3 regions of the Shigella sp. SIG3 genome follow, and region 1 is predicted to be linked to each of the others. Evidence: predicted binding sites of a transcription regulator. Region 1 holds the regulator's gene; each other region holds the start of a gene.
The links. Region 1 encodes PurR, which represses purine synthesis genes. Its sites were predicted from a motif close to CANGCAAACGTTTGCNTG; they were not measured.
Positions count from the first base shown of each region.

Region 2: a site for PurR is predicted at 2,046-2,063, ahead of purT (formate-dependent phosphoribosylglycinamide formyltransferase). Genes of this name have one in related genera too.
Region 3: a site for PurR is predicted at 2,027-2,044, ahead of pyrC (dihydroorotase). Genes of this name have one in related genera too.

Region 1 covers NZ_JBQZXE010000099.1:7,109-12,111, reverse strand. The annotation lists gene sodB (superoxide dismutase [Fe]) at 1-460, shown strand, start outside; gene ACUU1I_RS15660 (MFS transporter) at 606-1,775, opposite strand; gene cydH (cytochrome bd-I accessory subunit CydH) at 1,941-2,030, opposite strand; gene purR (HTH-type transcriptional repressor PurR) at 2,329-3,354, shown strand; gene punR (DNA-binding transcriptional activator PunR) at 3,351-4,283, opposite strand; gene punC (purine nucleoside transporter PunC) at 4,396-5,003, shown strand, end outside.
Region 2 covers NZ_JBQZXE010000049.1:7,208-12,210, forward strand. The annotation lists gene ptrB (oligopeptidase B) at 1-58, opposite strand, end outside; gene ACUU1I_RS10955 (tellurite resistance TerB family protein) at 267-926, opposite strand; gene yebF (protein YebF) at 1,253-1,609, opposite strand; partial or broken gene yebG (DNA damage-inducible protein YebG) at 1,676-1,966, opposite strand; gene purT (formate-dependent phosphoribosylglycinamide formyltransferase) at 2,100-3,278, shown strand; gene kdgA (bifunctional 4-hydroxy-2-oxoglutarate aldolase/2-dehydro-3-deoxy-phosphogluconate aldolase) at 3,333-3,974, opposite strand; gene edd (phosphogluconate dehydratase) at 4,011-5,003, opposite strand, start outside.
Region 3 covers NZ_JBQZXE010000004.1:74,768-79,770, reverse strand. The annotation lists gene bssS (biofilm formation regulator BssS) at 67-321, opposite strand; gene dinI (DNA damage-inducible protein I) at 611-856, opposite strand; gene pyrC (dihydroorotase) at 930-1,976, opposite strand; gene ACUU1I_RS02200 (lipoprotein) at 2,082-2,642, opposite strand; gene grxB (glutaredoxin 2) at 2,776-3,423, opposite strand; gene mdtH (multidrug efflux MFS transporter MdtH) at 3,487-4,695, opposite strand; gene rimJ (ribosomal protein S5-alanine N-acetyltransferase) at 4,931-5,003, shown strand, end outside.

The DNA of each region.
Region 1 (5,003 bases):
CCTGATTAAAGGTACCGCGTTTGAAGGTAAATCACTGGAAGAGATTATTCGCAGCTCTGAAGGTGGCGTATTCAACAACGCAGCTCAGGTCTGGAACCATACTTTCTACTGGAACTGCCTGGCACCGAACGCCGGTGGCGAACCGACTGGAAAAGTCGCTGAAGCTATCGCCGCATCTTTTGGCAGCTTTGCCGATTTCAAAGCGCAGTTTACTGATGCAGCGATCAAAAACTTTGGTTCTGGCTGGACCTGGCTGGTGAAAAACAGCGATGGCAAACTGGCTATCGTTTCAACCTCTAACGCGGGTACTCCGCTGACCACCGATGCGACTCCGCTGCTGACCGTTGATGTCTGGGAACACGCTTATTACATCGACTATCGCAATGCACGTCCTGGCTATCTGGAGCACTTCTGGGCGCTGGTGAACTGGGAATTCGTAGCGAAAAATCTCGCTGCATAATAACTGATGGCAAATGCAGCATTGCCTGATGCGCTTCGCTTACCATGCCAACGCGGATGAGGCGTTAACAGCGCATTCGGCAAGATAAATCGCACGTTGTCAGCAACTGTAACGCAGAAGGTTATCCTTCTGCGTTTTTGTTTAATTAGCTGTTAGCAACGCAAACTGTTTCAGGTTGTTTTCTGGCTGACATAAACACCAGCAATAATGCCAGTCCCGCGACAATCGCCCCCGTCACCGGCACAAAGCTGTATCCCAGCCCAGCGGAAATTACCGCACCACCAGCAGCTGCTCCCAGCGCATTTCCAAGATTAAAGGCACCAATATTGACTGATGAAGACAGACCTGGCGCTTCACTGGCGACATGCATCACGCGCATCTGTAACGGAGGTACAACCGCAAAGGTTGCTGCGCCCCACACCACCATGCTAATAGCTGCGCCGAACTCATTGCGGGCCAGGAACGGGATTGCCAGCATAATCACCATCAGCAGCAACAAAAAGCCTTTCAACGTGCCGTTAACTGAACGATCTGCCAGTTTGCCGCCGAGATAGTTACCGATAGAGAATCCGACACCAATCAGCACCAGCATTGCCGTGACGAACACCGGTGTTGCGTGGGTAATACTTTGCAGTACCGGAGAGATATAGGTGTAGAGGGTAAACATTGCACCAGCTCCCAGTACCGTCGTCAGCAATGCAGACAGCACCTGCGGACGCATTAATACCGCCAGCTCTTTTTTCACTTCAGGTCGTGCCCCTGTACCACCTTTAGGTAATGAGAAGAACAGACTTACCATTGAAATCACTCCCAGCCCCGCCGTTGCCAGAAATGACATCCGCCAGCCGATGGTTTCACCCAACCAGGTCGCCGCCGGCACGCCACCGATATTTGCCAGGGTTAACCCCATAAACATAGTGGCAACTGCGCTGGCCTGTTTATGTTTTGGCACCACGCTTGCGGCCACGACTGAACCCAAACCAAAAAATGCTCCGTGATTCAGGCTGGTCAAAATACGTGAAAGCATCAGGGTCATATAATCCGGCGCGATGGCGGAAAGAACGTTGCCTAGCGTGAAAATTGCCATCAGGAAAATCAACGCACTGCGGCGGGCACGATGAGAAAGTAGAAGCGTCATCAGCGGCGCGCCCACCATTACGCCAACTGCATAGGCACTGATTAACATTCCGGCAGCGGGAATCGAGACATCCACACCGCGCGCAATGACGGGCAACAAGCCCATTGGCGAGAACTCCGTTGTCCCGATACCAAACGCGCCAATCGCCAGCGCCAGCAACGGATAGTTAATTTTCATGCCTTATCTCCACCTCTTCGCGTCATTACGCGATATTCATTAAAGTGGCGAAAGCATGACAGCAATCACAAAAAAATGAAAATAACAAAAAGAGAAAACACTTTTGCCATTTTGCTAACAAACAGGAAGGAGATGCGAGGGAGAACGCGCTCCCTCGAGAGGAAATCAGTGCAGCGCGGCAGTCAAACCCACGGCTACGATCAAACCGAGGACGATAATCGTTGTTACCAGTGAAAATTTAAGGTCGGTGCTCATCAAGTTTTCTCCTTTTTTATTACCACACAAAAAGTGATATTACGCATTTTTACACACTGTTATGAAAAAATCTCCCGTCATTTATAATGATAAGTGTTTTTACCACTTCCCCTTTTCGTCAAGATCGGCCAAAATTCCACGCTTACACTATTTGCGTACTGGCCATTGACCCCTTCCTGACGCTCCGTGTCGTTTTTCCGGCGTACCGCAACACTTTTGTTGTGCGTAAGGTGTGTAAAGGCAAACGTTTACCTTGCGATTTTGCAGGAGCTGAAGTTAGGGTCTGGAGTGAAATGGAATGGCAACAATAAAAGATGTAGCGAAACGAGCAAACGTTTCCACTACAACTGTGTCACACGTGATCAACAAAACACGTTTCGTCGCTGAAGAAACGCGCAACGCCGTGTGGGCAGCGATTAAAGAATTACACTACTCCCCTAGCGCGGTGGCGCGTAGCCTGAAGGTTAACCACACCAAGTCTATCGGTTTGCTGGCGACCAGCAGCGAAGCGGCCTATTTTGCCGAGATCATTGAAGCAGTTGAAAAAAATTGCTTCCAGAAAGGTTACACCCTGATTCTGGGTAATGCGTGGAACAATCTTGAGAAACAGCGGGCTTATCTGTCGATGATGGCGCAAAAACGCGTCGATGGTCTGCTGGTGATGTGTTCTGAGTACCCAGAGCCGTTGCTGGCGATGCTGGAAGAGTATCGCCATATCCCAATGGTGGTGATGGACTGGGGTGAAGCAAAAGCTGACTTCACCGATGCGGTCATTGATAACGCGTTCGAAGGCGGCTACATGGCCGGGCGTTATCTGATTGAACGCGGTCACCGCGAAATCGGCGTCATCCCCGGCCCGCTGGAACGTAACACCGGCGCAGGCCGCCTTGCCGGTTTTATGAAGGCGATGGAAGAAGCGATGATCAAGGTGCCGGAAAGCTGGATTGTGCAGGGTGACTTTGAACCTGAATCCGGTTATCGCGCCATGCAGCAAATCCTGTCGCAGCCGCATCGCCCTACTGCCGTCTTCTGTGGTGGCGATATCATGGCAATGGGCGCACTTTGTGCTGCTGATGAAATGGGCCTGCGCGTCCCGCAGGATGTTTCGCTGATCGGTTATGATAACGTGCGCAACGCGCGCTATTTTACGCCGGCGCTGACCACGATCCATCAGCCAAAAGATTCGCTGGGTGAAACAGCGTTCAACATGCTGTTGGATCGTATCGTCAACAAACGTGAAGAACCGCAGTCCATTGAAGTGCATCCGCGTTTGATTGAACGCCGCTCCGTGGCTGACGGCCCGTTCCGCGACTATCGTCGTTAATCACCCGTTGCGGGAGTCTCTTCCGGCTCCCGCAGCCACTCCTTATTCAGCGTCTCACTATCGCCGAGATACTCAAGCAGCCAGGTTAACGCAGGCGACATATCATTTTGCTGCCATGTCAGACAACATGCCGAATCCGGGAAGGGGTTTTCCAGTTCAAGTGCTACCCACTTCCCCTCATTAAGCCACGGTTTGGCGAAATGTGTTGGCACCATCCCTATGCATAATCCTGCCGAGATACAGGTTGCCGATGATTCCCAGTCAGGTACGACAAGTCTTTTTTGGTTATCCAGCAACCAGGTAATACGTTTAGGTAGCGTTCGCGAGGTGTCTTCGCGCACCAACGACGGCCAGTTGCGCAACGTATCATCGCTGAACGGGCCATCCATCAACGCCAGCGGGTGGTGACTGGCAACAACGCAACTCCAGCTTAGCATCCCCATATCCCGGAAGGCATAACGACCGCCTACCGGAATCGCGCGTGTTGCGCCAATTGCCAGTTCCACGCGCCCGTCGGAAAGCGCATCCCAGACACCGTTGAACACTTCCTGAAAGACAAGAAGTTCAACATCATCAAAATGGCGATAAAAATCAACGATCATCTGCCGTGTACGTTCTGGCCTGACAATATTATCCACTGCGATAGCTAACTGACCGCGCCAGCCGTTCGCTATCTGCTGACATTGCTGGCGGGTGATCTGCATTTTTTTGACAACAGAGCGCCCTTCTTTGAGAAACCACGCTCCAGCAGCGGTCAGCTCCACATCACGGTGCCGTCGTTCAAAGAGCGGTACCGCCAGCCACTCTTCCAGCTGACGCACGGTATAGCTGACCGCAGAAGGAACGCGATGCAGCTCCTGTGCCGCAGCGCTAAAACTACCATTACGCGCTACCGCATCAACAACTTCGAGTGAATATTCTGACCACATAGTCAGCCTGCAAAATTTTTGAAACCAGTCATCAAATATTACCGTTTCACAACACTAATTTCACTCCCTACACTTTGCGGCGGTGTTTAATTGAGAGATTTAGAGAATATACATGCAACCTGGGAAAAGATTTTTAGTCTGGCTGGCGGGTTTGAGCGTACTCGGTTTTCTGGCAACCGATATGTATCTGCCTGCTTTCGCCGCCATACAGGCCGACCTGCAAACGCCTGCGTCTGCTGTCAGTGCCAGCCTTAGTCTGTTCCTTGCCGGTTTTGCCGCAGCCCAGCTTCTGTGGGGGCCACTCTCCGACCGTTATGGTCGTAAACCGGTGTTATTAATCGGCCTGACAATTTTTGCGTTAGGTAGTCTGGGGATGCTGTGGGTAGAAAACGCCGCCACGCTGCTGGTATTGCGTTTTGTACAGGCTGTGGGGGTCTGCGCCGCGGCGGTTATCTGGCAAGCATTAGTGACAGATTATTATCCTTCACAGAAAGTCAACCGTATTTTTGCGACCATCATGCCGCTGGTGGGTCTGTCTCCGGCACTGGCTCCCCTGTTAGGAAGCTGGCTGCTGGTCCATTTTTCCTGGCAGGCGATTTTCGCCACCCTGTTTGCCATTACCGTGGTGCTGATTCTGCCTATTTTCTGGCTCAAACCCACGACGAAGGCCCGTAACAATAGTCAGGATGGTCTGACCTTTACCGACCTGCTACGTTCTAA
Region 2 (5,003 bases), on a different contig from region 1:
TGCGCGTATCGCCATGAAGCGTCATGGCGTGGGGAATGCGGGCGGCTTTTGGTAGCATGTTATTGTTCTTTCTGGTTGAAACATCTTATAAGGGTGGCAAAACTCACCGGGGATGCAAGCGAAACAGGGTCGTCATTGCTTAGATGATGACAGGTAATGGCGCGGATATCGAATGTTATGCAGACAGAGAAAATCAGCCTGTTCAAATGGCTGTGCGGTTCTGGATAGCCCGAAATAGTCAACTTCAGGCTATCCAGAGAGCGGAATTATTCCGCCAAAGTGCGTTTTTGCTGTTCGAGATCGCGTTCAATGCCTTCACGAACATCCTGGGGGATTTTCAGCGCGTCACCCAGTGCATTCAGGTAACTGCGTTCCATAAAATGGTCAATATCAATAGCCGCGCAGCTCAGGAAATAGATTTCCAGCGCCTCTTCTTCATTGCGGACCCCGGTAGCCAGGCGTTGTGGATCCAGCGGTTGTTCGATTGCCTGCTCAATGAGTACACGCCCCTGCTCTTCCACGCCGGCTTCACGCAATTGCTGGTCGATTGCCGCACGTTCATTGGCATCAATATGACCATCACTTTTAGCGGCAAAGACCAGCGCAAGGATCAAACGTTCCGTACGCTCATCCAGCGGCGTACTTTGCGCGCCAAACTGCGGTTCGTCCTGATGCGCCGCGCGAATTTTATCTTTGTATTTATTCCACAGCACCGTACCCGCTACCGCTCCGCCGCCAACCAGTAACGCGTTGGTGCCATATTTCGTAAGAAGTTTACGTGCTGATTTATTTGCGACCAGCAGCCCAGCCAGTCCGCCTAATGCGCCTGGCACTAACAGTTTGCCCAATCCCTGATCCGCAGACGAGGAGGTAGAAGAACTGCTTTGCCCAAGCAGGGATTGCAGTTGATTTAACCAGTTAGCCATATTTGCTCCTCAATAACCATTTTTAGTGCCTGTAGCATAGCGGATGAGGATGTCAGAAAATGTATATCGAGACAAAAGATGCGCAAATAAGCGGGGCGCTAGGCCGTTATTCAAAGAAATTCGCGCCAGGTAAGGTATTTACTGTATATCAGGTGATAAGGGTATTTTAGGTGAAAGTAGTTTGTCGTTTTGAGTGGCATTGTTTGATGCTGATTGCCCGATGCGACGCTGTTGCGTCTTCTCAGGCCTACGATTGTGGTGCGTTCTGGGACGGACAAGGCACTCGCGCCGCATCCGCCAACGGTCAATCGAATTATCAGAAGCCATTAACGCCGCTGATATTCCGCCATTCCCGCTTTGCAGTCCACGCTGACCTGGTAATGAATATCGGCACTTTTACCACGCACGGTTAGCGGTACTGACCATTTATCATCTTTACCCTGAATGTCCTGCAAACTGACCCAGGCCACGGGATCGGCCTGACCGACAATTTTTTGATCATCTGCCCAGCGCGCCACGCGATTTTGTTGATAATCACGTTTTACGCTCGCGGCAATTCCGGTAGCATCCAGACCTTCACACTTTGGGAAAGTGACCGACTTGCTGGTTTCATTATTGGCAGCGAAAACTGATGCGCAGGCAGAAACCAACAACCGCCCTAAAAACGCCCCTCTTTTTTTCATGTTTTTCTCCATAGCACAATGATTCAGGAGAAAGCATGGTACAAATTGTCAGGAGCGCAAGTTGCTTCAGGCCGCGTGTGAGGCATCTTCCTCTTCGGATTCAGCACCGACGACCAGTGGGGACGGTAATTTGCCGGTTTTCAGAATGGTGCTCAGCATATCTTTTTGTTCTGCCAGCCATAGCGAAAGGGCTTCACGTTGCTCGTCTTCCATTTGCACTGGAGAATTTGTCAGCTAGGTGTCAAGCAGATCCGCCGTATCAAGCATTTTGTCATAAGCATCGGCTTCCTTTTTGCTGGTAAACGACATTTTCTCTTCGCCCTCACGAATGACTACGTATTTAACTTCAACCGCCATTTGCAGCCTCTCATAATAACTGTGATTTTATACAGTATATTTCTTTTCGGTTGAGAAATCAACATCAGCAATAAAGACACACGCAAACGTTTTCGTTTATACTGCGCGCGGAATTAATCAGGGGATATTCGTTATGACGTTATTAGGCACTGCGCTGCGTCCGGCAGCAACTCGCGTGATGTTATTAGGCTCCGGTGAACTGGGTAAAGAAGTGGCAATCGAGTGTCAGCGTCTCGGCGTAGAGGTGATTGCCGTCGATCGCTATGCCGACGCACCAGCCATGCATGTCGCGCATCGCTCCCATGTCATTAATATGCTTGATGGTGATGCATTACGCCGTGTGGTTGAACTGGAAAAACCACATTATATCGTGCCGGAGATCGAAGCTATTGCCACCGATATGCTGATCCAACTTGAAGAGGAAGGACTGAATGTTGTCCCCTGCGCTCGCGCAACGAAATTAACGATGAATCGCGAGGGTATCCGTCGCCTGGCGGCAGAAGAGCTGCAGCTGCCCACTTCCACTTATCGTTTTGCCGATAGCAAAAGCCTTTTCCGCGAGGCGGTTGCCGCCATTGGCTATCCCTGCATTGTAAAACCGGTGATGAGCTCTTCCGGCAAGGGGCAGACGTTTATTCGCTCTGCAGAGCAACTTGCTCAGGCATGGGAATACGCTCAGCAAGGCGGTCGCGCCGGAGCGGGCCGCGTAATTGTTGAAGGCGTCGTTAAGTTTGACTTCGAAATTACCCTGCTAACCGTCAGCGCGGTGGATGGCGTCCATTTCTGTGCACCAGTAGGTCATCGCCAGGAAGATGGCGACTACCGTGAATCCTGGCAACCACAGCAAATGAGCCCGCTTGCCCTTGAACGTGCGCAGGAGATTGCCCGTAAAGTGGTGCTGGCACTGGGCGGTTATGGTCTGTTTGGTGTCGAGCTGTTTGTCTGTGGTGATGAGGTGATTTTCAGTGAGGTCTCCCCTCGTCCACATGATACCGGGATGGTGACGTTAATTTCTCAAGATCTCTCAGAGTTTGCCCTGCATGTACGTGCCTTCCTCGGACTTCCTGTTGGCGGGATCCGTCAGTATGGTCCTGCAGCTTCTGCCGTTATTCTGCCACAACTGACCAGTCAGAATGTCACGTTTGATAATGTGCAGAATGCCGTAGGCGCAGATTTGCAGATTCGTTTATTTGGTAAGCCGGAAATTGATGGCAGCCGTCGTCTGGGGGTGGTACTGGCTACTTCAGAGAGTGTTGTTGACGCCATTGAACGCGCGAAGCACGCCGCCGGACAGGTAAAAGTACAGGGTTAAACCCGGCAAAAAACGCTACAAAAATGCCCGATCCTAGATCGGGCATTTTGACTTTTACAGCTTAGCGCCTTCTACAGCTTCACGCGCCAGCTTAGTAATGCGGTCGTAATCGCCCGCTTCCAGCGCATCTGCCGGAACCAGCCAGGAACCACCGATGCACAGCACGCTTTTCAGTGCCAGGTAGTCACGGTAGTTAGCCGGAGAAATACCACCCGTCGGGCAGAAACGGACCTGGGAGAACGGACCCGCGATCGCCTGCAGGGCTTTCACGCCGCCGTTAGCTTCAGCCGGGAAGAATTTGAACTCTTTCAAACCGTAGTCCATACCCAGCATCAGTTCGGAAACAGTGCTGATCCCCGGAATCAGAGGAATAGTCCCTTCGGTAGCAGCTTTCAGCAGCGGCTCGGTCAGACCCGGGCTAATTGCGAACTGTGCACCCGCTTCAGTGACTTCTGCCAGCTGCTGTGGATTCAGCACCGTACCGGCACCCACAATCGCTTCAGGCACTTCTTTGGCGATAGCACGGATAGCGTCAACTGCACACTCGGTACGCAGAGTCACTTCCAGAACGCGCACCCCACCAGCAACCAACGCTTTTGCCATCGGCACCGCGTGTTCCAGTTTTTTTACCACGATAACCGGTACAACCGGGCCGGTGGTCAGGATTGATTCTGCACTTGTTTTCCAGTTTTTCATCAGAGTTTTCTCTCGCCTGATTACAAATTTGTCGTCTTAAAAAGTGATACAGGTTGCGCCCTGTTCGGCACCGGACAGTTTTTCACGCAAGGCGCTGAATAATTCACGTCCTGTTCTCACGCGTGACGCGCTCAGGTCAGGAATGTGCGGTTCGCGAGCAGCCAGTTCCGCTTCGTCTACCAGCAGTGTCAGTTCGCCTGTCTGTCCATTCACACGAATGATGTCCCCGTCGCGCACTTTTGCCAGCAGCCCGCCATCGTAGGCTTCTGGTGTTACGTGGATAGCTGACGGCACTTTACCTGAAGCGCCGGAGAGTCGTCCATCGGTAACTAACGCAATTTTGAAACACCGGTCCAATAATACACCAAGTGGCGGCATGAGTTTATGTAATTCTGGCATTCCGTTCGCTTTTGGCCCCTGATGACGGACAACAACGACACAATCGCGGTCCAGCAAACCCGCTTCAAAGGCCGGCATAACGTCATGCTGGCTTTCAAAAACAACCGCTGGCGCTTCAATCACCTGGTTCTCAACCGGCACGGCAGAGGTTTTCATAACCGCACGGCCCAGGTTACCGCTTAACACTTTTGTCCCACCATGATGAGAGAAAGGTTGTTCGAAGGAAGCGATCACATTGCTGTCGAGTGATTTTTCCGCCCCTTCCCGCCAGTCCAGTTCACCATTATTCAGCCATGGTTCAAGGGTATAACGAAACAGACCAAAGCCTGCCACCGTATTGACATCTTCATGCAGCAGGCCTGCTTTGAGCAGTTCACGCACCAGAACCGGTACGCCACCTGCCGCCTGGAAGTGGTTAATATCGGCCGGACCGTTCGGGTAGAGACGTGCCATCAGCGGTACAACATCAGAAAGGTCAGAGAAGTCATCCCAGTTAATCTGAATACCGGCCGCGCGCGCCATCGCCACCAGGTGCATGGTGTGGTTAGTGGAACCACCGGTCGCCAACAGTGCAACGATACCGTTCACCACCACTTTCTCATCGATCATCTTACCGATCGGCATCCATTC
Region 3 (5,003 bases), on a different contig from region 1:
AGATATACAACCCAGAAATGGTAAAGGCACCGGTGAGGTGCCTTTTGGGTGGATGGTCATGTCATGTTAATGACGCCGATACTCGTTTACCGGGAAATCACCGGATTCAATTTTGGCGATTCCTGCTTCTAATATCGAAATAAATTGTCTGGCAACATCAGTGGTTAACCAGAGCGTCTGACCAACTTCAGTCCCTTCCTGCTCGGACTTATTTGGGGTCTGGTAGTGCAAACGCAACATCAGCGCATCATAGCTATCAACGGTGCTGATGTCCCACCCTACGAGCGGATGAGTCTGAATGACTTCATTATTTTTTTCCATCATGGCCCCCTAATTCGTGTTACTAGACAACGTTATTCGAGGTTCAATGCGTTTTTATCTGAAGCAACTTCAGTATACCAATAAGTAAGGGTATTCACCGAATTTTTAAAGGGGGGAACAGATAAATTTCTGCTTTTAAGATTTATATGAACAATAAAACAGCATGTCATTCATATTTTTTTAGCATATTGTGCAATTATTTTGAGGAAGTGTAGAAATTTTGTACTCAAAATTCGTAAGTAAAATAAAAAAGCCGGGGCGACCCGGCAAAAACAAAAATCACTGCATATTATTCGCTGACAAACCAGTCATCGGCGCTTTCCCACGTTTCCTGGAGAATTTCGCTAATGCGCTGTTTATCTTCTTTTGTTGCGCCAATAACCGATAAATTATTCGCTGCGGCATAACGTACCGATACGTGGCCTTCATTATCAGGAAACGCATACTGAATACGGCGGGAAAGTTCGCCAGCCAGGGCGTCAATAGCCCCAGCTGGCAATGGAGAAGTTTTCGCTATGGTGACTTCAATTCGCATAATAGCCCCCTGTTGAATATACTGGTTATTTATACAGGTAAAATAACCTAATGACAACAGGAAGCTACGATTTTTATTGTTTAACGGACCAGCGTACCGTTTCCCCGGCGAGGAATGGCACCAGGGTGTCATCAGTCAGTGCGATGCTTTCAGCAACCTGTTGCTCTTCACGTACCAGTTCGATGAATGTGTCGTTGACCGGCAAGCCATAGAACTGCGGGCCGTTTACAGAACAGAATGCTTCAAAGTGCTGCAGAGCATTCATCTCTTCAAAGACGGTAGCGTAACTGCCCAGCGCGGTTGGGGCGTTGAAGCAGCCCGCGCAGCCGCAACTGCTCTCTTTGCGATGACGTGCATGTGGCGCAGAATCCGTACCGAGGAATACTCGATTAAAACCGCTGGCGACCAGTTCACGCAATGCCTGTTGGTGAATATTGCGTTTGAGGATGGGTAAACAATACAGGTGCGGACGCACGCCACCAACCAGCATATGGTTGCGGTTAAACATCAGATGCTGCGGAGTGATGGTGGCAGCCAGCCGTTCATTTCCGTCACGGACATAGTCGGCAGCATCTTTGGTGGTGATGTGCTCAAAAACGACTTTCAGCGCAGTCAGGCGCTGGCGCAGAGGTTCCATCACGCTTTCTATAAAGCGCGCTTCACGATCAAAAATGTCGATATCTGCATGTGTCACTTCACCATGCACCAGTAGCGGCATACCGATTTTTTCCATGCGCTCAAGTACCGGCATGATTGCGTCAATTGACGTCACGCCGTGGCTGGAGTTAGTGGTTGCGTTTGCCGGGTAAAGTTTTGCAGCGGTGAACACGCCTTCATTAAATCCGCGCTCCAGCTCATTAGGATCCAGCGAATCTGTTAAATAACAGGTCATCAATGGGGTGAAATCGTGCCCGGCAGGTACGGCGTCAAGAATACGTTGGCGATACGCCACGGCAGCCTCAACTGTGGTCACGGGCGGAGCCAGATTGGGCATTACGATAGCCCGTCCATAAATTTCGCTGGTATACGGCACGACAGTTTGTAACATGTCGCCATCGCGGAGGTGAAGGTGCCAGTCGTCTGGACGGCGGATCTTTAATACCTGGGATGGTGCAGTCATTAATCTCTATGCTCCGGCTGAAGGGATGTTTTTGCCGGACACAAAGGATAAGCGGAAATGTTTTCCTTTGCACGAAAAATAAAGGGCGCGAATGCGCCCTCGTCATTAATCCGTAAACGGAATGACAATTTCACCTGGCTTCACTTCAATGCCTTTCGCCAGTTTTTTCGCCATTGCTTCGCCCTGACTGCCATCTTCGCGCAGGACGTAAGCAGGTTGCTGGTTAAAGTAATTGCGTAATGCCTGGTTCAAATAGGGAAGCAACGTTTGCATCACCGTTTGCATTTTTTCCGGTTGTACCGTCGCATCGACCACTTCCATCTCTTTCAGGAAGATCGCACCTTTTTCTTTATCAAACACGGGCAGCGCTTTCAGCTTCAGTTTCATGGTCGCTTTCTGACTACCGAACAGGGAGTTCATGTCCAGATTGGCGTCTCCGGTTAGGGTAACCTTATTCGGCTCTTCGCGACCAATTTGGCTGGTCAAGTTTGTCAGAACAATATGGGCGTCAGCCACGCCGGGTAAACCGATATCTTTTGAGAAATTATTATGTTTCGCAAGCGACTGGTTAATTTCTTGTTCGGTGATGGTGTATTGGGTGAGTTGATTACAGCCAACGAGCAGGCCACTGACGATCAATGCAGCGGCAAATAAAAACTTGTTCATGGTAGTCCTCGACATGAAATCTGCGTCAATATCCTGACACAACGCAGCATGTGTCACCAGCGATAAACTCGCCAGCAGAAAAAACTGAAAACGGCGGCAACCCGCGAATACAGGCTGCCGCGGCGGGTCAGGATTAAATCGCCATTGATGATAACAAATTGATTTGTGTCTGTTTCGCCATATTATCGTGGTAATCAGCAACGCGGCTTGGCCAGTTGATTCCGGCTACCAGCGTCAGATTACGCAGTAGCGGAAATAGCTGAATATCATCTTCCGAAAGTTCGCCATTCACGGCGTTCGGTTTGACGATCAGTTTGTCCAGCGCACGCAAATCATCGCTGATATTCTTAATCAGACCGTCAGAGTGGGCCAGCAGGTCGGCAAAATTACCCGCGCTGGCCTCTTTCTTGTCGACGAAATATTTGCGCGCGGCGGGAGTAGAAAACTCATCAAATGCCGATTTGGCAAAACGCGGCAACAGCAGTTTGTTGGCGTAGCCATTGACCTTGCGCAGCCACTCTTCAATGGCAGGGGAACGTTTGCCGGTCAGTAACGGTTTGCCGTCGAGTTTATCGACATAGTGAACGATATCCATGCTTTCTGGCATATAGCGGCTGTCATCTTTTTGCAGAATGGGAACCTGTTTTTGACCGACCATCCGGGTGGGTGTTTCTGCGTCGTCGTTGAGCAGAACATGTAATTCGACGGGGATATTTTTCAGGCCGAAAATCATGCGGGCTTTGAGGCAGTAAGGGCAGTGATCGTAAATGTATAGCTTCACGTGACTCCTCCATTTGGCTGTCAGTTCACTTTCAGTATGGAGGAGTCAGGGGGGTGTATCAAATCAGGCGTCGCGTTCCAGCAAACGACGCGCGGCGCGTTTCTGACTAAACTGCCAACCCAGCGCAAGGAAAGTGAAGATGCCAATAATTCCCAGCATCATCCACGGAAGCTCTGGCTGGTGCGTCGATTTGCCCAGGTCAAACAGCCAGCCACCACCGATATAACCAATAGCGCCGCCAATCGCCAGACCCAGACGGCTAAACCCCATATAGCTGCCGCGAGCTCTTGCGTCCGCCAGCGAAGCACTTAAGGTTTCACGCGCAGGCTCGGCAATGATCGACCCGATATAAAACAGACAAATCAGGGTGAAAAGTTGTTGTAGGCCGCTGACCATGCCCACCGGCATCATGCTTAATGACATTATCAACAGCCCAGCCATCAACCGGTATTCCAGACGAAAATGCTTTTCACTCCAGCGGGCGATAGGGTAGAGCAACGTTAACGACAGACACGCTTCAATGGCATACATCCATTTAACGGCAGAGGGCGCGCCAGCCACGTCGTTGACCATAATTGGCAGCATCAGCATCACTTGTACAGCCAGCATGTAGTAACCCGCCAGCGTCAGGACATAGGTGACAAAACGCTTGTCACGCATCACGCGGGTCATGCCTTCGCGAACGGGCGTGCGTACGGTGGAGAGTTTCCATGCCGGTAACAACCACGCATTGAACGCCGCACATAGCACAAACAAAACGGCCCCTGTGGCGCAGACCAGGCGAAAGTCGTATTGCAACAGCCAGCTCCCCAACAATGCGCCAATGACCGCACTGGCACTGTCCTGCATCATCAACAGCGAGAAAAAACGACCACGTTGTTGTGGACGGATTAGTTTCACCACCAACGCCGAACGCGGCGGATCAAACAACGTGCCGCCGAGTCCCGAGAGCAGGCATGAAAACCACAATAGCCACGGTTCGTGGGCGATACCCATTGTGGCGAATCCGGCGGCGCGCATCAGCATACCGGTAACAATCATCGGTTTGGCACCAAAGCGGTCGGCAATTGCGCCGCCGAAAATACCCAGACCTTGCTGAATAAACTGGCGTAGACCGAGAGCAATACCGACCATGACGGCGGCCCAGCCCATTTGATCAACGAAGCGGATAGAGATCAGCGGGAAGACAACAAAGAACCCCAGCACGACCAGCATATTATCGATGAGCAGGAAATATTTACCCAGGTTCCTCGCCTGCGATACGCGGGACATTTCCCCTCCCGGGAAATAAAAGATGAGCACTTTCTATTCTGCATTGCCGCTAAGACTTTTCCCATCACTTCGGGGACAATATTTTTTTATCAAAACGTCGCTTTGATAGAGAGTTTTTATCAAATATGTGAATAATGCAGAAAATGGCATTTTGGACTTTTCACAGGGTCTGGTTGCGCAGGTATAGTAATACTTACAGCGTATTAAAGACGTTACGGGAAGGAGTAGGTATAGAATGTTTGGCTATCGCAGTAACGTGCCAAAAGTGCGCTTAACCACAGACCGACTGGTCGTGCGTCTGGTGCATG